Regions from separate parts of the Vibrio sp. 2433-A1 genome, predicted to be linked through region 2. Evidence: predicted binding sites of a transcription regulator. Region 2 holds the regulator's gene; each other region holds the start of a gene.
The links. Region 2 encodes MetJ, which represses methionine synthesis genes. Its sites were predicted from a motif close to TTAGACNTNTANANGTCTAA; they were not measured.
Positions count from the first base shown of each region.

Region 1: the regulator MetJ is predicted to act here: its motif matches at 2,328-2,347, upstream of metH (methionine synthase).
Region 3: the regulator MetJ is predicted to act here: its motif matches at 4,659-4,678, upstream of metN (methionine ABC transporter ATP-binding protein MetN).

Region 1 covers NZ_JBRESC010000003.1:273,028-278,905, forward strand. The annotation lists gene metH (methionine synthase) at 1-2,279, opposite strand, end outside; gene ACU01J_RS05180 (cation:proton antiporter) at 2,448-3,758, shown strand; gene ACU01J_RS05185 (DedA family protein) at 3,840-4,520, opposite strand; gene ACU01J_RS05190 (FIST C-terminal domain-containing protein) at 4,663-4,881, opposite strand; tRNA gene ACU01J_RS05195 (tRNA-Asp) at 5,637-5,713, opposite strand; rRNA gene rrf (5S ribosomal RNA) at 5,783-5,878, opposite strand, start outside.
Region 2 covers NZ_JBRESC010000024.1:47,320-53,197, forward strand. The annotation lists gene priA (primosomal protein N') at 20-2,221, opposite strand; gene rpmE (50S ribosomal protein L31) at 2,503-2,721, shown strand; gene ACU01J_RS18775 (malic enzyme-like NAD(P)-binding protein) at 2,978-4,255, shown strand; gene metJ (met regulon transcriptional regulator MetJ) at 4,364-4,684, opposite strand; gene ACU01J_RS18785 (O-succinylhomoserine (thiol)-lyase) at 4,903-5,878, shown strand, end outside.
Region 3 covers NZ_JBRESC010000001.1:446,065-451,942, forward strand. The annotation lists gene treC (alpha,alpha-phosphotrehalase) at 1-796, opposite strand, end outside; gene treB (PTS trehalose transporter subunit IIBC) at 873-2,297, opposite strand; gene treR (trehalose operon repressor TreR) at 2,491-3,438, opposite strand; gene ACU01J_RS02120 (MliC family protein) at 3,514-3,861, opposite strand; gene gmhB (D-glycero-beta-D-manno-heptose 1,7-bisphosphate 7-phosphatase) at 3,910-4,461, opposite strand; gene metN (methionine ABC transporter ATP-binding protein MetN) at 4,778-5,812, shown strand; gene ACU01J_RS02135 (methionine ABC transporter permease) at 5,802-5,878, shown strand, end outside.

The DNA.
Region 1 (5,878 bases), on a different contig from region 2:
TGCACATCGCCTTTTACCGTCGCTAACAAAATTTTTCCATTTGTAGAGCCAGCTTGCTTCTCCTTGTTGATATAAGGTTCTAGGTGAGCAACCGCCTGCTTCATTACACGCGCTGATTTCACAACCTGTGGTAAGAACATCTTGCCTTCACCAAACAGGTCACCGACAACGTTCATGCCATCCATTAGAGGGCCTTCAATCACCTCTAGTGGCTTAGCTGCATTAACACGCGCCTCTTCGGTGTCATCAACAATGTACTCGGTAATGCCTTTCACCAATGCATGTTCAAGGCGCTTCTCTACTGGCCATGTACGCCACTCAAGTGCAGAAACATCCTCTGCTTTACCGACACCTTTACCTGCATATTCCGCAGCGATATCAAGCAGTCGTTCAGTCGCATCATCACGACGGTTAAGAACCACATCTTCTACCGCCTCACGCAGCTTATCTGGCACGTTGTCGTAAATTTCAAGCTGACCTGCGTTAACGATGCCCATGTCCATACCGTTCTTGAAACAGTGGTATAAGAACACCGCATGAATCGCTTCACGGACGTAGTTATTGCCTCGGAATGAGAACGAAACGTTTGAGACACCACCAGAAATCATTGCATGTGGTAAATCGCGTTTAATATCTGCAACCGCTTCAATAAAATCAACGGCGTAGTTGTTGTGTTCTTCAATACCTGTCGCGACGGCAAAGATATTCGGGTCAAAAATAATATCTTCCGGTGGGAAGCCCACTTCATCAACTAAGATTCGATACGCGTTGGTACAGATTTCTAACTTACGCTCACGCGTTTCGGCCTGACCGACTTCGTCAAATGCCATCACGATAACCGCAGCACCATAACGACGGATCAGCTTCGCTTGTTCGACAAACTTCTCTTTACCCTCTTTTAACGAGATAGAGTTAACGATGCCTTTGCCTTGAATGCATTTGAGGCCAGCCTCGATAACTTCCCATTTAGAAGAGTCGACCATGATTGGAACTTTCGAAATCTCAGGCTCTGACGCACATAGATTAAGGAAGCGCACCATACAGGCTTCCGCATCAAGCATGCCTTCATCCATATTGATATCGATGATCTGAGCACCGTTTTCAACTTGCTGACGAGCAACCTCCAGCGCTTCATCATAAAGCTCTTCTTTAATCAGACGCTTAAAACGAGCAGAACCCGTCACATTGGTACGCTCACCAACGTTAATAAATAGCGTTTCTTTTTCGATGGTTAGTGGCTCTAAACCGGATAAACGACAAGCGGTCACTAGATCAGGTAATTCTCTAGGAGTGATCTCAGCTACAGCTTGGGCCATTTGGCGAATATGCTCTGGGGTTGTACCACAACAACCACCAATAAGGTTTAAGAAGCCGCTGTGCGCCCACTCTTTAACGTGAATGGCCATATCTTCAGGAGTCAAGTCATACTCACCAAATGCATTCGGTAAACCAGCATTAGGGTGCGCAGAGACAAACGACTCAGATATGCGGGAGAGCTCTTCGACATAAGGACGAAGTTCATCTGGGCCAAGAGCACAGTTAAGACCAAATGAAATTGGCTGCACGTGACGTAGAGAGTTATAAAAAGCTTCTGTCGTTTGACCGGAGAGTGTACGACCTGATGCGTCGGTAATCGTACCGGAAATCATCACTGGAAGAGCAATACCTAACTCTTCGAATACCGAGTCAACGGCAAAGGCACATGCTTTAGCATTAAGCGTATCGAAAATAGTCTCGATTAAAATAAGGTCGGAGCCACCTTTGATCAGTGCTCGGGTTGACTCAGAATATGCCGCCACAAGCTCATCAAAGCTGACGTTACGATAACCAGGATCGTTTACATCTGGTGAGATAGAACATGTGCGGTTAGTTGGACCAAGTACGCCAGCAACGTAACGAGGCTTATCTGGTGTTTTCGCCGTCCACTCATCCGCAGCTTCACGCGCTAACTTAGCGGCCGCAAAGTTAATCTCTTCACTGAGGCTTTCCATATCATAGTCAGCCATCGCGATAGTGGTCGCGTTAAATGTGTTGGTTTCAAGAATATCTGCGCCGGCTTCTAGATATTCAAGATGGATATCTTTAATCAGCTTTGATTGAGACAGTACCAAAAGGTCATTATTACCTTTCAAATCGCAATGCCAATCAGCAAAACGCTCTCCACGATAATCATGCTCTTCAAGTTTATAGTCTTGGATCATGGTGCCCATACCACCATCGATCAAGAGAATACGTTGCTTTAATTGAGCTTCAATCTGTTGCCTTACATTACTTCCCACAGTACAGCCTCATTCCTTTAGTTATCATTCCATCCTATCACACATTAAAAAGGAGTCTAGACGTCTAAATAAGGAAATTGATGACTTAAAGCTGACAAATAATGTTTGCTATTTGAACAAACTCATCAGAAAATTCCTATTCATATTTTGTTACATGGTAAAAGTCTAATGTCAGTCTATTACACGCTTTGCTTTCTGTCTGCTGCGGCTATGTTGATTGCTTTTGTAAACAGTAAGATAGGTAAAATGCAAACCACCATTGCAATTACCGCAGGCTCAATGATGCTTTCCCTAATCATCCTAATTGCAGGTCAGAATAATTGGTTTCAATTAGCAGAGATTGCATCCCAAACTGTTGCAAGCATCAATTTTGAAGACTTCTTGCTTAAAGGCATCTTAGGCTTCTTACTATTTGCTGGCGGTTTGGGAATCAAATTGCCACACTTAAAAGATCAAAAATGGGAAATTGCGATTTTAGCATTAGCCGCAACGCTATTTTCGACTTTCTTTATTGGTTTCGTACTCTACGGATTCTGTCAGTTCATCGGCATCCAATTTGATTTGGTCTACTGCTTACTGTTTGGTGCCTTGATTTCACCGACTGACCCAATTGCAGTTTTGGCTATTGTTAAAAAGCTCAAAGCTCCAAAGCGTATTTCTACCCAAATTGAAGGCGAGTCTTTATTCAATGATGGTTTTGGTTTGGTCATTTTTGTCACCATCTTCACCATAGCTTTTGGAACAGAAGCACCAACAATTAGTAGCGTTACTATGTTATTCGCCCAAGAAGCTCTTGGTGGTATAGCCTATGGCTTCGTATTAGGTCTTATATTCCACTACTTGATTAGTGCTACTGATGACCACTCAATGGATCTTCTACTCACAATTGGTATTCCAACCGCTGGCTATGCTTTCGCTGAGGTGCTACATGTGTCAGGTCCACTAGCTATGGTAGTTTCAGGTATCATGATTGGTAACTGGACTCGCTTTACCGGTTTCTCCAAAAAAAGTGAAGATCACCTAGACCAGTTCTGGGAACTAATCGATGAATTCCTCAATGGGGTACTCTTCCTATTAATCGGAATGTCGATGCTACTGTTCGAATTCCACAAAGAAGACTGGATTTTAATGGCGTTTTCGATTCCACTGGTACTTGCTTCCCGCTACCTTAGCGTATTCTTATCCTACATAGGGTTTAAGTGCTACCGTAAATATAACCCTTGGTCAGTTAGAATCTTAACTTGGGGCGGACTACGTGGTGGTCTTGCATTAGCTATGGCGCTATCGATTCCTTCCGGCATTTGGGTGATTCAAGATAAGCTCATCGACGTAAAAGAAATCATCTTGGTTATGACCTACTCGGTCGTCGTATTCTCCATCCTCGTTCAAGGGTCAACCATTACCCCAATGATCGAAAAAGCCAAGCTCGCGCAAAAAGAGATGGACTCAGAGAGCAGCGCCACAGAACAAGAGTCGTAAATCTCAGAACAATGAAAAAAGGTAGCCTAGAATGACTACCTTTTTTATATCGTAAAAACTCTGAACTAGCTTAGTCTGTCGTTATTTTTGTACCGCTTCGACTTTAACCTGTTTAGTATTCGCCCTTCTAATTTTAAGAATCACAAAGCTAGTTATGGCTAGACATAGCGTAATAACGGGCGCCGCCATAAGCCCTGCTGTAATGTACTTGCTCATGGTTTCAGGCAGTAACGGTAGCAGCATGCCAAAAGAACATAGCAGAAACGTCCATAAAATCGCACTCAACCAAGAGAAATAATGGAATTTATTCACTTTATTCGCACGCATTCCCATCATCAGAGGGAGCAATGAACGTACAACAGGAATAAAACGCGCACTAAACAGAGCTACGAGGCCATGTTTTCCAAGTAAAGTATCTACTTGAGTCATGCGATTTGCAGGAACAGCTTTCAACCAACTTTGTACTCTAGGTAAGCGATTCAACCATGTCCCTTGTAAATAGCCAGCCCAGCTACCTAAGGCAGCGCATACACAGATCAAGAGTAATATTGCGATAGGGTCAAGTATTCCAACCGCAGCCAAGGTGCCGGAGAGCACAACGACACTATCACAAGGGAATGGCGCAGAAGGTATAAAGCCACTTTCGAGGAAAATCAGTATAGCAACAATGCTATAGATTAGAGCTGCACTTCCGGGACTTTGTAAAATGGAGAAATCTTGGTTCCATAAAGCGAAAAGCACCGAAAGCATAGAGTCCAACATACGCCTATCCTTATCATCTTGGCCGTCAGTATATCCTTGTTGTAGCCTCGTTAATCAAAAAGTACAAATTCAATACGCAATCGTCAAGATTGATAAAAATGAAGCACTCTCAATAGTTCAAAAAAACAAGCCATTCACCGCCTCAACCAACTAACTGCCTTCGAAGTAACCCATGATTATGTATCTCCGCGTTATGACGACTCTCTAAAGGAGCAATTTCGTCATAAGAGAAGGAGCCACATAGCATGGTCTCATCACCTAACTCTTCGCGCATCGCGTCTACTTTATCATCGGCTAATTGCTTCAACAGCAGCCTTCGACCAACGCAACTAATCAGAATAGCAACTTGTGGTGATTTCACGATATATTCGCGACAAACTTTTCAGCCTCTTGAGTGCAATCAGCCAGGAAGTCTACATGTGCCCGCATTAATTTGGCTAACACTCCTAGAGAGATACTGCCGGCAAAGGTAATTGATCCCAACTCGAAATCCCTTGCAAGTAAAGTTATAACCACTTAGGTTCTGAGATCTCAAGAGGAAACCGCAGTCCACTTGAAGAGAGCTCATTTGAAAGCTCCCTAAGGTAACTGTGATAAATATCTAACGCATTTTGATCATCGAACTCATAGAGCATATTACTTCAGAAGGAGTCACTTTACGTCCTATTCAGAAGGCGTACTATCCACCTTGAGATACATAACTCACGAAAAGTGTTTTTAGAGTTTGAGATACTTCCTTAATGAGTGGCCCCTAAACCATGAGTAAAATATTAAAGCTATCCGATATCGAAATTAGCGAGAGGTCCAATGGCTTTCACAATCCTAAACTAACTACTATGGATTCATATTAGCATCCTTCTCATAAACTACAGTTAGCTATTTATGCCTAACTGCCAACTTAGATTATGTGATTGAAGCGATTTGATGATAAACGCAAAAAGCCCGTTGCGTCAGCAACGAGCTTATAAAACGACGAAAGCCTAGTCGCAAGACTAGGCTTTCTAAATAAGTGGCTGACGGCCAGGGTTGCGGGCAACTGGGACTCGTTGATCGCAGACCAAAATAATCCCGCAGATACAAAAAGACCCCAGCATTTCTGCTGAGGTCTGGAATAAGTGGCGGAGCGGACGGGACTCGAACCCGCGACCCCCGGCGTGACAGGCCGGTATTCTAACCAACTGAACTACCGCTCCGCACTGGTTAGACTCTAAGTCTAAGTTTTTGCCTTTAGATTTGTCTAAAATCTAAAAACGAAATTTAAAGCCTGGCGATGTCCTACTCTCACATGGGGAAGCCCCACACTACCATCGGCGCTAATTCGTTTCACTTCTGAGTTCGGCATGGAATCAGGTGGGTCC
Region 2 (5,878 bases):
TTGGCTCTCACTGACTTAATCAACTTAGATCTTGTGGCTCAATATCAAGGGTCCAACGCACTTTTTTTGCATGTGGCAGCATTTGAATCACAGGCTTAGCGCTTGCAAGTAACTTTTGCATCGTTGGACGACTTTGAGTCTGGAGTAGGAGCTGCCAGCGGTACTTACCTGCCCTTTTCGCTAGCGGTGCAGGTGTTGGGCCCAACACCTGACAAAAGTCATCAAACAACGGATGAGCTTCCAAGGTATGGCGAACTTGACGCAAAAACTCTTCTACCATTTCTGACTGGTTGGCTTCCGCTCGAAACAGAGTCAAGAAACTGTACGGTGGTAGTTGCGCTAATTTTCTTTCTTGCAAGGCCGTGTCGGCAAAATGGCGATAGCTCTTAGTCAATAAAGCCTGCAATAAACTGTGTTCTGGATGGTGCGTTTGTAATACCACTTCACCCGGCTTACTCGCACGCCCCGCTCGACCTGCAACCTGAATAAATAATTGGGCTAAACGTTCAGAGGCGCGAAAATCACTACTGTAGAGCGAACCATCAACATCAAGAAGTGCCACTAGGGTAACGTCTGGAAAGTGGTGACCTTTAGCCAGCATCTGAGTACCAATTAGAATCTGATATTCCCCATTTCGGATCGCACCGAGCGCACTCTCTAAACTGCCTTTGCGTCGAGTACTGTCGCGATCAATACGAATGGTTCTATATTCAGGGAACAGCTCTGCCAACTGGGTTTCGAGTTGCTCCGTACCTACGCCTACCGTCACTAGATGCGTCGAACCACAACCTTGGCACTGGTGAATGATCGGCTGTTGAGAGCCACAGTGATGGCAGCGAATTTCATTGCTGTATTGGTGATAGGTGTAATAGGCATCGCAGCGTTTACACTCTGCAATCCAACCACACTCATGGCACATCAAAGCAGGTGAGAAACCACGTCGATTGAGAAACAGCATCACTTGATTGCCCGCTTTAAGGTGCTTACGCATTTCGGCAATCAAAGGGGCTGATAGACCACTTTCAAGGTAAAGGCCTTTCACATCGAGGACTTTATTGGTGGTCGGTGTCGCATTACCAGCACGAGATGAAAGCACCAAATGATGGTACTTACCGGCTAAGGCATTATGTAGCGTTTCTAACGCCGGTGTTGCTGAACCTAATACAATTGGAATCTGCTCTTTATTAGCCCGCATCACCGCTACATCGCGCGCATGGTAACGTAAGCTGTCTTGCTGCTTATACGAGGCGTCATGTTCTTCATCGACAATAATGATGCCGAGGTTAGCAAAAGGAGTCAGCAACGCAGAGCGGGTACCAATCACGATACCGCTGGCATTATCACGGGCACTAAGCCAAGCATTAAGACGTTCGGTATCATTCAGCCCCGAGTGGATCACCTCGACGGGAACCTCAAAACGTTTTCTAAAACGGTTAATCGTTTGTGGGGTTAGGCCTATTTCAGGCACGAGAACTAAGGCTTGCTGACCTTTTTCCAAAACGGGTTTAATCAGGTTTAAGTAGACCTCGGTTTTACCCGATCCCGTCACCCCTTCTAACAGGTAACAGCCAAACCCTTCACCACTATTTACTGTGGCAATTGCAATGGCTTGTTCCGAGTTGAGTTTAGGCTTGTCAACATGGGCTTCAACGTTCTGACGCCAATCCCGAATAACTGGTTTAGTTTCAAGCGACTCAATCCAACCTTTTTCACTGAGTGATTTCAGTACCGAAGAGGAGACTTCCTCATCAATAAAGCGTTGATGTGGTAGCGCGCCTGCTTCAAGCATGTGCATCACCTTAGCTTGCTTAATCGCTCGACCAAAGCCTTGCATTAACTGATCGCGCCCTGCTGAGGTCAGTTGCCACTCCACCAGCGTAGCAAAGTCAGCAGGCTTGCCTTTACGCAGTGCACTTGGCATCGCATTGAGTAAAGTGTCTCCCAATGGGTACTGATAAAACTGACTACACCATAGCAACAACGAATAAAGCTTTTCAGGCCATACTGGTTGGCTATCGAGAACTTGCTTAATCGGCTTGAGCTTATCAAGACTAAACTCAGACTCATTGGCAAACGCGGTCACCACGCCCACTAACGTCTGACGACCAAAAGGCACCGACACTCGCCCACCTATTACGGGAAATAGGTGGCTTGGAATCTGGTAATCAAACTGTTTATCGAGTGGCACTGGTAACGCTACTCGGGCTATCAAAGGTCGCATTGTTTGGCAAAAAAGCTCGCTGGAAGGAATCGATAATTAGTCTAAGGGAAAAGCCTTGCAGTGGAAAGAGAGGCGCAAAAGTCTGCCAAAAACAATAGCGGCTAAAAAAGTAGCAAGTTTGTTTCCAAATCGGTTGATCCTAACGCACGTATTCATTACTATATCGCGCCTTAGGATATGGCTCGCTTTATGGCAGCGGTATCCAAGATAATTTTTTATTAACTACGTGTGGTGTCCGGCTCAGATTCGGATAGCGACACGGCCTATTTAGAGGTTCTCCCATGAAAACTGGTATCCACCCAGAATACAAAGCAATCAAAGCTACTTGTTCTTGCGGTAACTCTTTCGAGTTCAACTCAACTCTAGCTAAAGATTCTATCCACCTAGACGTATGTGACAAATGTCACCCATTCTACACTGGTAAGCAACGTATCGTAGATACAGGCGGCCGTGTTGATCGCTTCAACAAGCGTTTCGGTGCTCTTTCAAGCAAGAAGTAATTTCTTCGACTTGATTGGAAAAAAGGACGCTCAGGCGTCCTTTTTTGTTATCTGCTACCGACCAAATTGCTATTTTTCAGAGTAATCTATTGCTAAATTTTAGATTCGCTAGCCATATCTCTATTCATCTGGTCTTATCTCCAGTTATTTACCGCATTTTATTGCTTTAGCTCGCATTATGACCTTTGCAGCTTGACTTAGTTACTCTAAAATGGATTTCCCCATTATTTATAATTAATAACGAGTACCTACACCCATGTCAGACGACAATCTCCAAGAATTATCCCCAGAAGAACAATTCCGCCAACAAGCACTGGACTACCATGCTTACCCTACACCAGGAAAAATCGCTGTCGCATTAACGACTCCAGCTGAAACAGCTAAGGATCTCGCACTAGCATACAGCCCTGGCGTGGCAGAACCTGTACGTGAAATCGCGCAAAACGCCGATAACGTTTACAAGTACACTTCGAAAGGAAATATGGTTGCAGTTATCTCAAACGGCACTGCCATTCTTGGTCTAGGTAACTTAGGTCCTCTAGCATCAAAACCAGTAATGGAAGGTAAATCACTTCTATTCAAACGTTTTGCAGGTTTAGACTCAATTGATATTGAAGTAAAACACCGCACTATCGAAGAGTTTGTTGATACTGTGGCAAACATCGCTGACACCTTTGGTGGTATTAACCTAGAAGACATCAAAGCACCTGATTGTTTTGAAATTGAAAAGCAGCTTATCGAGCGTTGTGATGTACCTGTATTCCACGATGACCAACACGGTACGGCGATTGTAACGGCTGCCGGTATGCTTAATGCGATTGAGTTACAAGGCAAAAAATTAGAAGAAGCAACAATTGTGTGTCTGGGTGCTGGCGCTGCTGCTGTTGCATGTATGGAGCTACTGATCAAATGTGGCGCAATGCGCGAAAAAATCTACATGCTTGACCGTAAGGGTGTCATTCACACTCGTCGTGACGACCTGAACGAATATAAACAACTGTTCGCTAACAACACAGATAAGCGCACGCTAGAAGACGTGATTGAAGGGGCAGATCTGTTCTTGGGTGTATCGGGTCCTAACCTACTGTCACCAGAAGCGCTTAAGCTAATGGCTGACAAGCCTGTTGTATTCGCATGTTCGAACCCAGATCCAGAGATCAAGCCAGAACTCGCTCACGAAGTGCGTGACGATCTAATCATGGGTACGGGTCGCAGCGATTACCCGAACCAAGTTAACAACGTACTTTGTTTCCCATTCATCTTCCGTGGCGCTCTTGACGTACGCGCAAGTGAAATTAACGATGAAATGAAACTGGCAGCGGTGGATGCAATTCGTCAACTAGCTAAAGAAGAAGTGCCAACAGAAGTACTGGCAGCAGCAGGTGTTGACGCGCTTTCGTTCGGCCCTGGTTACATTATTCCAAAACCAATGGACTCGCGTTTACTGCCTCGCGTAGCGAAAGCGGTAGCTCAAGCAGCGGTTGATTCAGGTGTTGCTCGTATCGAGATGCCAGAAAACTACATGGCAAGCTAATCCGCTTTAATCATGGACAATAAAAAACCGCTCTCCAATGGAGAGCGGTTTTTTTGTATCTATTCAGTATTGGCTCACAGCGAAAAACTAAGGTGCTTGTGGTTTTTATTATTCTTCGTCAAACGCTTCGAATTCAATACCCATCTCTGTCATCAGTTTTTTCACTTCAGCAGGAATATCGTCTGGGCGATCTTTACGTAAATCTTCATCCGTCGGCAATGGTTGGCCTGTGTAAGCATGAAGAAATGCTTCACACAATAGCTCGCTATTGGTTGCGTGGCGGAGGTTATTAATCTGACGACGCGTACGCTCATCAGTCAATACCTTCAATACTTTCAATGGAATAGAAACGGTAATCTTCTTTACTTGTTCGCTTTTCTTTCCATGTTCAGCATATGGGCTTATGTATTCGCCATTCCAATCTGCCATTGCGCACCTTTTGTAAATATTTATGTTTGAAATTAGAAAACGCAATTTTAGCGGGATTTATGGCCATAAGCAAAGACATATAGACGTCTAGAAGTGTTGACGGCCACAAAAATGACAAGTAAAGTGGACAGATATCGATTGGAATAACATATATCTAACAACCAACAGGTATAGCGTATTCCCTACTAGAAGTCACTAAAGTTCGAAAGGAAACACTTATGAGCACCCGCAAACCAGCCACAATCGCGGTACGTACTGGTATCGAGTCTGACACTCAGCATCACGCAGTGGTTCCACCAATCTACCTATCGACCAACTATGGCTTCCCGGCATTTGGCGAAGTACCAAAATACGACTATACCCGCTCAGGCAACCCAAACCGTGGTTTACTTGAAACCGCTCTGTTCGAGTTAGAGTCTGGTAAAGGCGCTGTCGTCACCAACTGTGGCACCTCAGCACTTAACCTTTGGGTATCCGCTTTCTTAGGCCCAGATGACCTTATCGTGGCACCGCATGACTGTTACGGCGGTACTTACCGTCTATTTAACACCCGTGCCAATAAAGGTGATTTCAAAGTCAAGTTTGTTGATCAATCCGATCAGCAAGCCTTCGCCGCCGCTATCGCGAAAAAGCCTAAATTAATTCTGTTAGAGACTCCTTCTAACCCACTCGTACGAGTGGTTGATATTGCGAAGGTGTGTGAACAAGCCAAACAAGTCGGTGCTTTGGTTGCTGTCGACAACACCTTTTTGACACCTGTGTTCCAAAAGCCTTTAGAGCTTGGCGCTGACTTTGTTATCCACTCAACAACGAAATACATCAACGGCCACTCTGATGTGATTGGTGGCGTGGTAATCACTAAAACTGAAGAGCATGCTGAAGAGCTAGCTTGGTGGGGCAACTGCATCGGCGCAACGGGCACACCGTTTGATAGCTACATGACGCTACGTGGTATTCGCACTTTAGGCGCGCGTATGAAAGTGCACGAGGAAAGCTCAAGTAAGATCTTAAGCTATCTACAAACTCAAGAGTTAGTTGGTAGCATCTATCACCCAAGCCTACCGGAACACCCTGGTCACGAGATTGCTAAAAAGCAGCAGTCAGGCTTTGGTTCTATGCTCAGTTTTGAGTTCGCCGGTAGCTTTGAACAATTGAAATACTTTGTTGGTGAACTGGCTTTGTTCTCACTCGCCG
Region 3 (5,878 bases), on a different contig from region 2:
GCTGGCAATGCTCTAGCGTAGTCGAAGACATCTCTCCCACCGTCACGCTGCCATACTTTTGAAATACCGCTTCGCTGATCTCTTGTAAGTACCCATGCACACGTGGGCCATCAGTATAGAAGCGGCGACCATCACCAATATCATCACTTGGGAAATCTTGCTGTTTAGAGATAAGGTTAATCACATCTAAGCGGAAACCATCGACACCCTTCTCTGCCCAAAAGCTGATCACTTCTTTTACTTCAGCGCGAACGGTTGGGTTTTCCCAGTTTAAATCCGCTTGCTCTTTAGCAAATAAATGCAGGAAGTATTGACCACTTTTCTCATCAAGTTCCCAAGCACTGCCGCCAAACTTTGACTGCCAGTTGTTCGGTGCTTGACCTTCAACCGGATCTTTCCAGATGTAGTAATCACGATAAGGGCTATTCTTATCCGCCAAAGCCGATTGGAACCAGTGATGCTCGGTAGAGGTATGGTTAACCACGATATCCATAATGATACGAATACCACGCTGATGTGCTTCAGACAGCAGTTGGTCGAAATCTTCCATACTGCCAAAGTCTGGGTTAATCGCATAGTAATCCGAAATGTCATAGCCATTGTCAATCATCGGTGATTGATAGACTGGGGTTAACCAAATCGCGTCAATCCCTAAGAGCTTGAGGTAGTCGAGCTTAGAGATTATGCCTTGAATGTCCCCTGTCCCTTTACTGCCGCTATCACAAAAACTCTTTGGATAGATTTGGTAGATAGACGCTGTTTTCCACCAATTTGCATCATTAACCTTCGTTGTCATGACTAAACTCACTTACCAAAAATAAAAATCGTTGAAAACGGAGCGGCAAACCGCCGCTCCAAATTAGGAAGAGTAATTAAGCGTTAGCAGGCTCTAGTTCACCTTTCATTTGCGCACGTTTGTAGAAGAACAGAGTCAATGCGACAGGGACAACAATAGCGACTAACATAGCGATAGCGAAAATGCCCCAAAATTGTGGTTGAATTGACAGAATGCCAGGTAGACCGCCAACACCGATACCATTCGCCATCACACCTGCGCTACCACAAATTGCCGCAGCAATCGCACTACCAATCATCGCGCTTAGCATTGGAAACTTGTATTTCAAGTTGATGCCATACATAGCAGGCTCTGTAACACCTAGGTAAGCAGAGATAGCCGCTGGTACCGAAATATCACGCTCGCCATGCTTTTTACTAATGAGAATGACACCGACAACTGCTGATGCTTGCGCAATGTTTGACAATGCAATCAGTGGCCAAATTGGGGTGCCGCCAAGTTCTTGCATTAGCTGCAGATCAACCGCGTTAGTGGTGTGGTGAATACCAGTAATCACCAATGGCGCATAAAGAAAACCAAACACCATTGAGCCAATCATAGCGAAATCACCTGTCATCGCTGCTTTGGCTGCAAATGCAACACCATCACCTAATACGCGACCAAAAGGACCGATTAGTGAATGGGCTAGCACAACAGAAACAATGATAGATACAAACGGTACAACCACTAAGTACAAGTACGACGGAACGATTCGCTTTAAGTTGGTTTCAATAAACGCCAGTGCGACACCAGCCAGCATCGCTGGAATGACCTGAGCTTGATAACCCACTTTTTCAATCACAAATAAGCCAAAGTCCCACACTTCTGGAACTTGCTTACCAATCAAATAAGCGTTCATCAACTGTGGCGATACCAGTGTGATACCTAAAGTAATACCAAGAATTGGCGTGCCACCAAGCTTCTTAACCGTAGACCAACACACACCGACAGGAAGGAAGAAGAAGATCGCTTCACCAATCAACCATAGGAAGCTATGTACTGTTGCCCAAAATTGGCTAATTTCAGTCAGCGACTGACCATCAAACATTTTGATGTCGCCAATCACGTTACGGAAACCAAGAATTAGACCACCTGTAATGATGGCAGGAAGCAGCGGCACAAAGATTTCAGCGAGATGGGAAATACCGCGTTCCAAGATGTTCATGTTCTGGCGAGCGGCTTGTTTGGCTTCGTCTTTTGACGCCTCGCTCTTACCAGCTAGCTCGATAAGTACCTTGTATACTTCATCAACTTCAGTACCAATCACAACTTGAAACTGACCTGCGTTAGTAAAGCAGCCTTTAACTAAAGGCAGTGCTTCTAGCGCTTTCTCATCAGCTTTGCTTGTCTCATTCAATACAAAGCGAAGGCGAGTTAGGCAGTGACTTACGCTCGCGATATTGTCACGTCCACCGACTAGTTCAATTAGACGCTCAACTTCTTGTTTCGCTATCTTACTCATATCCATGTCCACCCTAATTGGATTCTCATTCTGTTCAATTCAAACTGACTTGATATTCTTTGGTTTACATTTTTGGGAACATTCCCAATGATGGTTATTATACTGTCAGATCTAATTTTGAATTAAAATGGGAACAGTCCCATTAATTGAATAAGATCACAGTATAATTTTAAATCACTTTAGAAATAATGGCTTATAGAGCGAGCGGTTCCTGAGTAAGATGAACCTGTTCTTTTTCGCCATTTATATGAGAGATCAACAGGTTAGCCGCTTTTTCACCAGCTAAAGAATAGCCAGGGTCTATGCTGAATACTTTGGGGAAAAGAAATGAAAGTAGCTCATTTCCACCGACGCCCGTCACTATCACGTCTTCTCGGTTGAGCTCTTGCAAACGCTTGATCACGCCTAAGGCTAAGGTATCACTGGCACACACAATCGCTTCAGTCTGCTCGGTCAAGACATTATCCACCAGCAAATAAGCACTTTCGTGGTTGAGCTGTCCAGTTTGATAATGAGCCACCACCGAATGGCGCTGACACCAATTTAGGTAAGCGTTGAGACGTAACTGACCAGTCGTTTTATCACTAGGATCGACACCAATAAAGCCGATATTGTCGACATCCTTTTCTTGTAGGTATTCCAGAGCTTTGGTAATGACTAGAGCATTATCGTAGTTAATCGAAGAAACTTTATCAGTATCCATGGCGATAACAACACTACGATTTTGCCAGCTGGAGAGCTTATCAATATCAAAATCACTAAAACCAAACACAATCACACCATCGACATTACGCTTCTTGAGCACATCAAGGTGATCATTGGTCTTATCTCGGTCGAATTGGCTTTCCATGATCACCACGTCATAGCCTGCTGCATAAAGCGTGTTGAGCATACTACCGACAGCTTTGTTCTCAGATGGCGAGTCTAAGCGAGAGATAATCACCCCGACCACTTTTTGGCTGCCACCACGCATCGACTGGGCAGACTTAGAAGGCACATAACCGGATTCTTGAATCACGCGTTCGACTTTTTCTCGTGTCGCGGGCTTTACTTTGGGATCGTTCGTCAACACACGTGATACGGTCGATTTACCAACGCCAGACAATTTGGCGATATCAAGAATGGTTAGTTTTTTGCTCATAGGTGTTTAAGATACTTAGGGTGCTGATATGAAGTAATGGAGGCAAACATTCTGCCTCCGAGTCATGATTGGCTATTATTCTTCGGTTACACAGTTCTTGTAAACGACGCGCCCTAACTCTAAGCGAGCTTGATTGCCTTTTGTGAAAAGCGTCACTGGATTTAGCGTCTCAGAGGTACCGTCATCAAGAATATACTTAACACCTGAACCTGAACGCACTCGAACTAGGCGGTAGTCATTTTCAGGAAGGCGTAATAACGCTTTGGGGTCATTTGGCATATAAGCCACTTTAAAGCTCTTATCCTCTTGGCAAGCATAGCTTTTAAACTCACCTTGGTATGCGCTCTTAGGCTCCACTTCGTTGTATGAACACCCAATAAGACCCACTCCGACAAGAGCGACTAATAATGCACGATACTTCATCAAAACCTCCAGAGAAAATAAAGGTCGCACGTAGCGACCTATCTGAGCTTATTTAGTTAGGAATGCTGGAACATCTTTAATACTATCAAGCACAACGGATGCTATCGTCTCACCCTTTTCTGTCACTGGCTTACCTGTACGAACTAAAATCTTAGTCCCAACGCCAGCGGCTTCGGCTGCCATCATATCTTCAGCTTTATCGCCAACCATAACAGAGTTAGCCATATCGATTTTTAAGAAATCGCGAGCAGAGATAAACATACCTGGCTTTGGCTTACGACAATCGCAATCTTCTTTATATTTACCTTGACCATGTTCAGCATGATGCGGGCAGTAGTAAAAACCATCGAACTCAACGCCATTATCGACAAAGTTCCAGTCCATCCACTGAGTTAAGTCTAGGAAGCGATCTTCACTGAACTTGCCACGTGCTATACCTGACTGGTTGGTTACTAAGACCAGTAAGTAGCCCATATCTTTCAGTTTCTTGGTCGCTTCAAACACGCTTTCAATAAATTCAAAATCGTGCTCATCGTGTACATAGCCATGATCTACGTTAATCACGCCATCACGATCTAAAAAGACTGCTGGTTTCGCCAAAATATGCTTCTCGTTATTTGCTTTATATAAAGAAGATTATACCCAAGTCGTTGCAATATGCCATCTTATCAAGCGCGGCAAACCCTCAGTCATAGCAAGGAACAGGTTGGTTAATCTAGCGATATTCTGGTAACCAAACTTAACGCTTATTGCCGAAATCTCTATCTAATGACAAATTGATTTGGTCAATAATACGTTTAGACGTCTAGACGTAAAAATATCTATTGACAGCTTTCGCACAAAGCCATAGCATCCTCTAGTAAATGAGATATAGTTCAAAATAATCTACTGCTCCTAAGCTGAAACGAGTTTCTCGATGATTGAAATTAATCAAGTAAATAAGGTGTTCTATCAAGGTACTAAGGAAATCCATGCCTTGAAAGAGATTAACCTACAGATCCCACAGGGAAATATCTTTGGTGTTATTGGCTCGTCAGGAGCAGGGAAAAGTACACTTATTCGTTGTGTAAACATGCTAGAAGCCCCTACAACGGGTTCTATTATTGTTGATGGTGTGGATCTCACTAAGCTATCAAAATCGGAGCTGTGTGAAGCTCGCCGTAACATCGGTATGATTTTCCAGCACTTTAACTTGCTCTCTTCACGTACCGTGTTTGACAACGTCGCACTACCTTTAGAGCTAGCAGGTAAAGATAAGGGCCATATTTCAGCAAAAGTGACTGAGTTGCTAAAACTGGTGGGCTTAGCTGATAAGCATGAAAGCTACCCAGCCAACTTAAGTGGCGGCCAGAAGCAACGTGTTGCGATTGCCCGCGCTCTAGCGTCTGATCCTAAGGTGCTTCTGTGTGACGAAGCGACCAGCGCACTTGATCCGGCAACAACTCAATCGATTCTAGAGTTGCTGAAAGAGATCAATCGTAAGTTAAATATCACCATTCTGCTCATCACTCACGAAATGGATGTAGTAAAAAGCATCTGTCATGAAGTAGCAATCATTGGTGGCGGTGAATTGGTTGAGAAAGGTACCGTTGGCGAGATTTTCGCGCACCCTAAAACAGAGCTGGCACACCAATTTATTCGCTCGACACTCGATCTATCGATTCCTGAAGATTACCAGGCTCGACTACAAGAAACTCGTGTTGAAGGAAGCTACCCACTTGTTCGTTTAGAGTTTACTGGTGCGACCGTTGATGCGCCTTTAATGACTCAGATTGCTCGTAAGTTCAATATTGATGTGAGCATCCTAAGCTCGGATCTCGATTACGCTGGCGGCGTTAAGTTCGGCATGATGGTGGCTGAGCTGTTTGGTAATGAACAAGATGACAATGCAGCGATTGAGTTCCTGCGTGAGCACAATGTAAAAGTAGAGGTGCTAGGTTATGTCCTTTAATGAAATTTCACAGTGGCTGAGCCTCAACAGCAACCTATTGCTTGGTGCAACGTGGGAAACACTCTA